3 regions of the Pseudomonas sp. FW507-12TSA genome follow, and region 1 is predicted to be linked to each of the others. Evidence: riboswitches for the same ligand, from Rfam matches in the RefSeq annotation. Region 1 holds a riboswitch; each other region holds the start of a gene.
The links. Region 1 has a riboswitch for cobalamin ahead of AC3WK8_RS04120 (CbtB domain-containing protein). Riboswitches for the same ligand answer to the same signal wherever they lie in the genome.

Region 1 (3,245 bases):
CGGCCACTTCCTGGCGGACCTTGGCCAGGTCGGCCGGGTCGATCAGGTCGGTCTTGTTGAGGATCACCAGGTCGGCGCTGGACAACTGGTCGGCGAACAGCTCGTGCAGTGGCGACTCGTGGTCCAGGTTGGGGTCGAGCTTGCGCTGGGCGTCCACCTGGTCCGGGAAGGCGGCGAAGGTGCCGGCGGCCACGGCCGGGCTGTCGACCACGGTGATCACCGCATCGACGGTGCAGGCGCTGCGGATTTCCGGCCACTGGAAGGCTTGCACCAGGGGCTTGGGCAGGGCCAGGCCGCTGGTTTCGATGAGGATATGGTCCAGGTCGCCACGGCGGGCCACCAGTTCACGCATCACCGGGAAGAATTCTTCCTGCACGGTGCAGCACAGGCAGCCGTTGGCCAATTCGAAGACCCGGCCGCTGGCCTCTTCCTCGGTGCAGCCGATGGAGCACTGCTTGAGGATCTCGCCGTCGATGCCCAGTTCGCCGAACTCGTTGACGATCACCGCGATACGACGGCCCTGGGCGTTGTCCAGCATGTGCCGCAGCAAGGTGGTCTTGCCCGAGCCCAGGAAGCCGGTGACGATGGTGACGGGAAGTTTGGCCAGTGTTTTCATCGGATGCCCTTTTGGCGAAGGAGGCGGGCATACGGGACGACAGGCACGGCGCGGGCCAGGTGCTGATTTCGCCACCGGATCACCCCGCCCGGTTGTAGTGAGAATCTGGGTCGAGGCAGGTCTCCTGGCTGGGGGCTTGCCAGTCCAGGACTGACGCTTCCTGTGCCTTCCCGCCAGCGTCATGGACGCCAGGCAGTGGCCGTGCAGGAATGGAACCCTTCACAGTTGCGGGGGCAGCCGCGGCTTCTACCGCGTTCCCGTCTTAGCTTCGACCGCTGGCCGAAGAACCTCGAAGGCGCAAGGCTACGCAGAGCGCGGAGGACGGTCAATGCACATATGCGGCGGCTTCCCGTGCCAACCGGCGATTGACGGCGCTCCCTTGCCCATGATTTGCTACACAACTTGTTACGGGTGCCCTTCACAGGGTGAAACGGGAAACCGGTGAATCACGCGCTTGCCGCGATGACCAGTCCGGTGCTGCCCCCGCAACGGTAAGCGAGCGAAGTGTCAGATCCACTGTGCCCTGGGCATGGGAAGGCGACACTTGCCGGCATGGCATGACCCGCCCTGCCCCTCGCGAGCCCGGAGACCGGCCCGCAATACACGAATAACAAACCCGCGGTGGGCGGGCGCTGTTGCAAACCCTGCGTGAACGCCACGCGGGGTTTTCCTGCGCCGCTTCCCGCTGACAAACCCAAGGGAACGCGCCATGTCGATCATCAGCAGCACCAGCCATTCCGCCAGCAGCACCGCCACCCTGAGCCAGCGCCTGGTAGCCGCCATCGGTGCCTCGATCCTTGGCGCCTGCCTGGTGTACTTCGCCGGCTTCTCGCATATCGAGGCAGTGCACAACGCCGCCCACGACACCCGCCACAGCGCCGCCTTCCCTTGCCACTGAGACCCGTCCGATGATCAAGCGTATCGCGCAAACCGCAGGCTTCACCGGGCTGCTGGCCGCCCTGCTGCTGACCTTGCTGCAAAGCTTCTGGGTCGCGCCATTGATTCTCCAGGCGGAAACCTACGAAAAGGCCCCGGCCACCGAGGCAGTCCATGAACACGCCCCGGGCGCCATGGCCGGGCACGTCCACGATGAAGAAGCCTGGGAACCGGAGGACGGCTGGCAGCGAGTCCTGTCCACCACCGGCGGCAACCTGGTGGTCGCCGTGGGCTTCGCCCTGATGCTGGCAGGCCTCTACACCCTGCGCGCACCGAGCCGCACTTCCCAGGGCCTGCTCTGGGGCCTGGCCGGCTACGCCACCTTCTGCCTGGCGCCCACCCTGGGCCTGCCGCCGGAGCTGCCGGGCACCGCCGCGGCCGACCTGGTGCAGCGCCAGACCTGGTGGGTCGGTGCCGCCGCGTCCACTGCCGTGGGCCTGGCACTGATCGTGTTCGCCGGCAACTGGCTGCTGAAGTTGCTGGGCGCGGCCATCATCGCCGTGCCCCATGTGATCGGCGCTCCCCAACCGGAAGTGCATTCGATGCTGGCTCCCGAAGCACTGGAGGCCCAGTTCAAGATCGCCTCGCAATTGACCAATGCCGCCTTCTGGCTGGCCCTGGGCTTGATCAGCGCCTGGCTGTTCCGGCGCAAGGGCGAGGATGGCCAGCGGGCATGATCACCGAGCCGGCCCTGGTGGTCGGCCTGGGTTGTCGCAAGGGTTGCCCGGCCAGCGCCCTGCGCGCCCTGCTGGACCAGGTGCTGCGGGCCCATGGCCTGGACCTGGGCCAGGTACAGGCCATGGCCAGCATCGACCTGAAGCAGGATGAACCGGGCCTGCTGGAGCTGGCGCAGCAGTTGTCGCTGCCATTGACCTTCTTCAGCAGTGCCCAACTGGCGCCCTACGACTCCCGCCTGAGCCACAGGTCGCAGGCCGCATTCGAACGCACCGGCTGTCATGGCGTCGCCGAAAGCGCCGCCCTGGCCATGGCCGAATGCCTGCAAGCAGGCTCGGCGCAACTGCTGGTGCCCCGGCAGAAATCCGCCGAAGCCACCTTGGCATTGGCAGGCCCTTGAAAAACGTAGGCGAGGCAGCCAGCACAAGGCGAAAACAAGCGAAAAAGCGCAGTTTACGCGCGGTAAATGAGCATTTTGACCGGGCTGGCGCACCAGCCTGTTTTCAACGCAGCGATGGCAACGCAGATAGTTTTTCAACGGCCTGTTAGCTGTTTGCCCGTAGAATCGCCGCTAACCCCCGCCCTCGATCATGAGCGATCTTCATCATGAAGCCTGCTCGCCCCCTTTTTCACAGGACACTGCCATGACTGTCTACTTCATCGGCGCCGGCCCCGGCGACCCGGAACTGATCACCGTCAAGGGCCAGCGCCTGATCCATCGCTGCCCGGTGATCATCTACGCCGGCTCCCTGGTGCCCCAGGCGGTGCTCGAAGGGCATAGCGCGGTACGGGTGATCAACAGCGCCGAATTGCACCTGGAACAGATCATCGAGGCCATCCGCGAAGCCCATGCCCAGGGCCAGGATGTAGCCCGGGTGCACTCCGGCGATCCGAGCCTGTACGGCGCCATCGGCGAGCAGATCCGTTGCCTGCGGGAGCTGGGGATTGCTTTCGAGATCGTCCCCGGAGTCACCGCCACCGCCGCCTGCGCCGCATTGCTGGGAGCGGAGCTGACCTT
Region 2 (3,245 bases), on a different contig from region 1:
CCAGATCGCTGCCCGGCCTTCTTCCTTGTCCAGGCCGTTTTCGCCGACATTGCTGTTCGAGCCGACGGTGACGTACAGCTTGCTGCCATCCTTGCTGGCGATGACATTCTTGGTCCAGTGGTGATTCAGCGTACCGCCGGGCAGGTCCACTACCTTGGTGGCCCTGGCGCTGATCCTGGTGTCACCGCTCTGGTAGGGAAAGCGCAGCAGCTTGTCGGTATCGGCTACATACAGATCGTTGCCCACCAGGGTCATGCCGAAGGGTGAATTGAGGTTCTCCAGGAAGACGCTGCGCGTCTCCGCCACGCCGTCGTGGTCGGCATCGCGCAACAGGGTGATGCGGTTGGCGCTGGGAACCGTGGCCCCGGCGCGCCCCATCACCTTGCCGGCTACCCAGCCGCGGATGCCCCGGCTGTCGTCCGGTTTGGGTGGAGCGTTGGTTTCCGCCACCAGCACGTCCCCGTTAGGCAGTACATAGAGCCAGCGTGGATGATCGAGATTCTCGGCGAAGGCGCTGACCTGGGTTCCGCTGGCGGCCAGCGGTTTCGCTCCCTCGGGCCAACCGATGGCCGGAGCGATGTTCAGCGTGGGGATCAGGGTGGGGTTGGGTTCCGGCAGCTTGGGGTTCGGGCCGGTGCCGTCCGCAACCTGCAGGCTGGAGGTTTCGCCGCAGGCGGCGAGGCCGGCGGCGATGGCGATGAGCAAGGTATGGCGAGGCTTGAGCATGCTGATATCCCTATGAGTGCGCGAACATTCAATCATAGAGAAGCATGGGCGCCCTGGGGTTCCTTGTGTTTAGCGAGCTTCCTTGAACAATACCGCCACTCCGGGGTGGTAGTGGCCGGCTTCGTTGTGCAGCTTGCGGTAGGCATACGGGAAGTACCAGGCCACGGCGCAGCAGTGTTCCTTCTGCAGGTCGTCGAGCATGTCTTGCAGTTCCTCGGGGGTCGCGCTGTGCTGGGCCTTTTGAGGTGCGACGAACAGGCAGCCAAGCTTCAGGTCGCTGGGGTGGCTGATGGTCTTCGCTGCATTGGCGATATCCTGCAGGGCCTGGGTCAGGGCCAGGTTGTTGACTCGTGGCCAGCGCTGGGTGGCCTGGATGTAGGCACGTTCTTCCTTGGTGGCCAGGTACAGATCGGTACGGGCATTGCGCGCACCTTCTTCGAGCTGCTTCTTGCTGGGGCTGCGTTCCAGGGTCACCATCTCGGCCATCCAGGCCGCGGCCGAGAGCAGTCCCAGGTTGGCCTGCTCGTCGAACCAGTAAGGGGTTTCGTTATCGCCGCGAATCGCGTTGTAGCGGTCAATGCAATCGAACCAGCGCTCCAGCATCGGTCGCAGGAATTCCAGCCTTGGATTGCTGATGATCATGCCTTGCATCGAACTCACCCCTTATTGTTGTGACGGGACGTCATGTCCTGAAAGTGGCTATTTGATATCACTGCTTTCAGTGTGGCACAAGATTGGCGTCAGTTTGTTGATGCAGTGCAGTTTTCCGTTGGGTGCGGCGGGCCGCTTCATTGACGCTCCATTCCCAACCCTCTAACCTTCGCGACTTGTTTCAGGTGCTCTGTGACTCCCGGGTCGACAGAGTGAAACAGGGAAGCCGGTCAGGGCCCGTTCCAGCGATGGAGCCGGCGACGATTCCGGCGCTGCCCCCGCAACGGTAGGTGAGTCAAGATTGCGCAAGTGCCACTGTGTCGAAAGCAGGCATGGGAAGGCGCGCAGTCCGGCAGTGGTGCCGCTCACGAGCCCGGAGACCGGCCTGATTCATCCAACGGCATCACGGAGGGCGATGCCAGGCTTGCGCCGTCCATTTCCATTCCTGCCCCCCGTTCCCCAAGCCCCAACGGAGAGCTGCTCCATGAGTGAATCCCTCGAGCGTGACGAACGTCATCTGGCGCGCATGCTGCGCAAAAAAGCGGTGATCGACGAGCGTATCGCCAACTCGCCCAATGAATGCGGGCTGTTGCTGGTCCTGACCGGCAACGGCAAAGGCAAGAGCAGTTCGGCCTTCGGCATGCTGGCACGGTCCATGGGGCATGGCATGCATTGTGGCGTGGTGCAATTCATCAAGGGCCGCGAAAGCACAGGCGAAGAGCTGTTCTTCCGGCGCTTTCCCGAGCAGGTACGGTTCCATGTGATGGGCGAGGGCTTCACGTGGGAGACCCAGGATCGCCAGCGCGACATCGCCGCCGCCGAGGCCGCCTGGGCGGTTTCCCGGGAGCTGTTGCGCGATCCGCAGATCGGCCTGGTGGTACTCGATGAGCTGAACATTGCCCTCAAGCATGGTTACCTGGACCTGGATCAGGTGCTCAGCGACCTGCAGGCCCGTCCGCCGATGCAGCACGTGGTGGTGACCGGGCGCGGGGCCAAGCCGGAAATGCTCGAACTGGCCGACACCGTCACCGAAATGGGCATGGTCAAGCACGCCTTCCAGGCCGGTATCAAGGCGCAGAAGGGCATCGAGCTGTGAGCGTGAACCCATGAATGATGTTCGTCATTGCCCGGCGGTATTGATCGCCGCTCCGGCATCCGGCCAGGGCAAGACCACCGTGACCGCCGCCCTGGCGCGCCTGCACCGTAACCAGGGGCGCAAGGTGCGGGTGTTCAAGTGCGGTCCGGATTTTCTCGATCCGATGATTCTCGAGCGTGCCAGCGGTGCCCCGGTGTACCAGCTGGACATGTGGATGGTGGGCGAGCAGGAAAGTCGCCGCCTGCTGTGGGAGGCCGCCGGCGAGGCCGACCTGATCCTGATCGAGGGCGTCATGGGATTGTTCGATGGCACGCCATCGAGCGCGGATCTGGCACGGCATTTCGGCGTACCGGTGCTGGGGGTGATCGATGGCACCGCCATGGCCCAGACTTTCGGCGCCCTGGCCCTGGGTCTGGCGCGCTACCAGCCGGACCTGCCGTTCGCCGGCGTGTTGGCCAACCGTGTGGGGACCTTGCGCCATGCGCAACTGCTCGAAGGCAGCCTGACCGAGGGGTTGCGCTGGTATGGAGCCTTGTCCCGGGAAACCTCGATCGAGCTGCCCAGCCGCCATCTGGGCCTGGTCCAGGCCAATGAACTCAATGACCTGGATCTGCGCCTGGATGCCGCTGCCGAGGCCTTGGCCAGCAGTTGCCAGGTGGCGCTGCCGCCGGCGGTGGGGTTTGCCGCGCCGGCTCCGGTGGCCTGCGAGCCGCTGCTGGAGGGCGTGCGGATCGCCGTGGCGCGGGATGAGGCATTCGCCTTCACCTACGGC
Region 3 (3,245 bases), on a different contig from region 1:
GCTATGACCCCTTATCGACTCGCAACCGTGGCATTGCCAGGAGCCCGTGCATGATCGTGCGCCCGATTCGCGTCTCCGACCTGCCCGCGCTGCTGCGCCTGCTGGGTGGCAGCCAGCGAGAACTGGACAACCTCAGCACCGACCCCGAGCGCCTGGACCATCGGGTGCGCTGGGCCCAACGCACGTTCGCCGGCCAGGTGGAACGCGCCGACGCCGACTACCTGTTCGTGCTGGAAGATGACGAGCAGCAGGTGATCGGCATCTGTGGCTTGAGCGGTGCCATCGGCCTGCGCGAGCCCTGCTACAACTACCGGCTCGGCATCACTCGCGGCAGCGCCCCGGGACTGGGTATCGAGAAACAGATCCCGACCCTGTTCTTGAGCAACGACATGGCCGGGCAATCCCAGCTGTGCTCGCTGTTCCTGCGCCACGACCTGCGCCAGGGCTATACCGGGCGCCTGCTGTCCACGGCGCGCTTGCTGTTCGTCGCCGAGTACCCGGCGCTGTTCGGCGACAAGCTGGTGGTGGAGTTGCGCGGCCAGGTCGACAGCCAAGGTTGCTCGCCGTTCTGGGACAGCCTGGGGCGGCATTTCTTCAAGATGGATTTCCAGCAGGCCAACCGCCTGTCCAGCCATGGCGGCAAGTCCTCCATCGCCGAGCTGATGCCGCGCCAACCGCTCTATACCTGCCTGCTCAGCCCACAGGCCCAGGCGGCCATCGGCCAGGCCCACGCCAGCACCGAACAGGCGGTGGGCATCCTGCACGACGAAGGTTTCAGCCACCAGGGCTGCATCGATGTGTTCGACGGTGGCCCGCTGATCGAGGCCGAAGTGGCGAAGATCCGCAGCGTGCGTGAAAGCCAGGTCCTGCCGTTGCTGGTGGGCAACCCGGACGAGCAGGCGCCGATGTGGCTGATCCACAACCGGCGCCTGGAGAGCTGCCGCATCACCGCCGCGCCCGGGCGCCTGGTGGCCGGCTGCCTGCTGGTGGACCGCCAGGCCACCAAGCGCCTGCAACTGCAGCCCGGTGACTCGGTGCGTGCGGTGCCACTGCTGGCCTGCCCCGCCGATGCCGGTGGCCAGGCCCAGGTACGCACCTCCCCCGCCATTGCCTGGTAACGCCGGGCAAACCCGCTTGGTATAGCCGCTGCCGCAGGCTGCGCACGACCACGCAGCGAGCGCAAACCTTGCGCACTCCACAATCAAGGCCCCGCGGGCCTTGGCACAGCTTCGCAGGCTCAGCAGCGGCTACCGGAACTGGGCTGGGCGATAACGGCATGACTACGCAGTGGGCGCGATCGTGTCGGCCACAGGATTGACGAACGGCCGGACGGATGTTCAGATGCCGCCCTGTTTCAGGTGCCTCACGCCGCCGTGCGTGAGGTGAAACGGGAAACCGGTGCGCCCCCAGGGGCAAGTCCGGTGCTGCCCCCGCAACGGTAAGCGAGTGCTGCATTCAACACGCCACTGTACCCAAGGTATGGGAAGGCGAATGCAGCCAGCCTCGCAAGCCCGGAGACCGGCCTGAAGCATCTGTTTGGCAATCCTGCGGTGGGCGGGCATGGGCCGGTGTGGGCGCGTGCGCGTGCCTGCCACCTTCTCCCTGCGTGCTTCCCGAAGATACTTTCGAGAAGACCAACAATGACAACAACAGACACTTCCCTTGCGCGCGACTGGCGCGCTGCGCGCCGTTCCATGGGCGGCGCCCTGCTCGGCTGCCTGTTCAGCCCCTGGCTGCTGGCGGACGACACCTCCCTGAAGCTCGACCAGCAGTTCGTCTCCGCCCCGTCGGTGGAGTCCACCACCGTGGCCGAGATGGCCAAGTACGGCAGCAAAGTGGAAATCATCGATCGCCAGCAGATCGAACGCGCCGGCCCCAGCAGCGACATCACCCGGGTCCTGCAGATGTACGTGCCGGGCCTCTACGTGGCGCCCAAGAACGGCCCCTTCGACTACGGCACCTATTCGCTGCTGGGTGGGCGCAACGATGACACGCTGATCCTGCTCGATGGCGTGCGCCTGAACAACCGCCTGTACGGCGGCCTGTACCTGGATACCCTGCCAGCCAACGCCATCGAGCGCATCGAAGTGCTCAAGGGCGGGCAGAGCCTGCTGTTCGGCACCCAGGCGGTGTCCGGGGTGATCAACATCGTCACCCGTAGCCCACAGACCCGCGACGCCTCCGGCGAAGTCAACCTGGGCCTGGACAGCTTCATGGGCAGGAGCGGCGATGCCCGGGCGGAACGCATCGTCAGCAACGGCCTGGGCGATCTCGGCTTGCTGGCCTATGTCAGCCACAACGTCTCCGACGGCTACCAGCCGTTTCGCAACAGCGCCTACAAAAATACCCACGACAAGAAGCGTTCCTATGAGGTGACCACCTTCGGCGCCAAGGCGATCCAGGGGTTCGGCGACGACTCGCGCCTGGAGCTGTTCTACCAGTACACCGACGCCAACCTGGATTTCGCCCGCGCCGCGAACAACAAGAAGACCACCAACGACCGGGTCCAGCAGATCGCCACCGCCACCTTCGAGCAACGCCTGGGCGAACGCTTCAGCTACTTCGTCAAGGGCCATGTCAACGATTGGGACACGCGCTACACCCGTATCAACAGCAACGATGATGGCGGCATCAAGGTCATCAACCACAACGACTACTGGGGCTTCACCGACTGGGGCGTGCAGGCCGAGGGCAAGGCCGAGCTGGACGGCGGCCATGTGCTGGTGTTCGGCACCGACAACCAGTGGTTCAAGGGCCAGGACGACGTACTCAAGATCGACGACAACAAGGCCCAGGCCAACGCCCTGTATACCCAGTTGCGCCCGGTGTTCGAAGCCCTGCCGGACTGGCACCCGAGCATCGGCGTGCGCCACGAGAAAATCAGCGGCGGCGAGAGTGCCACGGTGGGCATGCTCACCTCGCTGTACGACCTCACGCCCAACTGGCAACTGCGCGGCCAGTACGGCAATGCCTTCAAGCTGCCCAACGCCGAGCAGTTGTTCGCCAATGAACCCAATGAAAAAGGCAACCGCAACCTCAAGCCGGAAAAGAGCGTCAACGCCGAACTGGGCCTGGACTACAAGGGCAGCCTGCTGGCCGGTGAATTCAATGCCAGCATCACCGCCTACCGGCGCAAGATCGACGACCTGATTGCCCTGGACAACAAACAATTCGTCAACGGTGACAAACAGGTCAGGGTCCGGGGCATCGAGGTGGACGGACGCTGGCAGTTCAGCCCGCAATGG

Region 2: it holds a riboswitch for cobalamin, as region 1 does, so the genes downstream of both, cobO (cob(I)yrinic acid a,c-diamide adenosyltransferase) here and AC3WK8_RS04120 (CbtB domain-containing protein) in region 1, are expected to answer to the same signal.
Region 3: it holds a riboswitch for cobalamin, as region 1 does, so the genes downstream of both, AC3WK8_RS26365 (TonB-dependent receptor plug domain-containing protein) here and AC3WK8_RS04120 (CbtB domain-containing protein) in region 1, are expected to answer to the same signal.

The regions. Positions count from the first base shown of each region.
Region 1 covers NZ_JBYSWT010000003.1:96,631-99,875, reverse strand. The annotation lists gene cobW (cobalamin biosynthesis protein CobW) at 1-616, opposite strand, end outside; cobalamin riboswitch at 714-923, opposite strand; cobalamin riboswitch at 1,009-1,228, shown strand; gene AC3WK8_RS04120 (CbtB domain-containing protein) at 1,326-1,514, shown strand; gene AC3WK8_RS04115 (CbtA family protein) at 1,525-2,229, shown strand; gene AC3WK8_RS04110 (cobalamin biosynthesis protein) at 2,226-2,627, shown strand; gene cobM (precorrin-4 C(11)-methyltransferase) at 2,872-3,245, shown strand, end outside.
Region 2 covers NZ_JBYSWT010000038.1:47,788-51,032, forward strand. The annotation lists gene AC3WK8_RS27960 (PQQ-dependent sugar dehydrogenase) at 1-726, opposite strand, end outside; gene AC3WK8_RS27965 (hypothetical protein) at 796-1,377, opposite strand; cobalamin riboswitch at 1,544-1,780, shown strand; gene cobO (cob(I)yrinic acid a,c-diamide adenosyltransferase) at 1,862-2,473, shown strand; gene AC3WK8_RS27975 (cobyrinic acid a,c-diamide synthase CobB) at 2,484-3,245, shown strand, end outside.
Region 3 covers NZ_JBYSWT010000034.1:27,124-30,368, reverse strand. The annotation lists gene AC3WK8_RS26375 (arginine N-succinyltransferase) at 1-7, shown strand, start outside; gene AC3WK8_RS26370 (arginine N-succinyltransferase) at 51-1,118, shown strand; cobalamin riboswitch at 1,340-1,541, shown strand; gene AC3WK8_RS26365 (TonB-dependent receptor plug domain-containing protein) at 1,695-3,245, shown strand, end outside.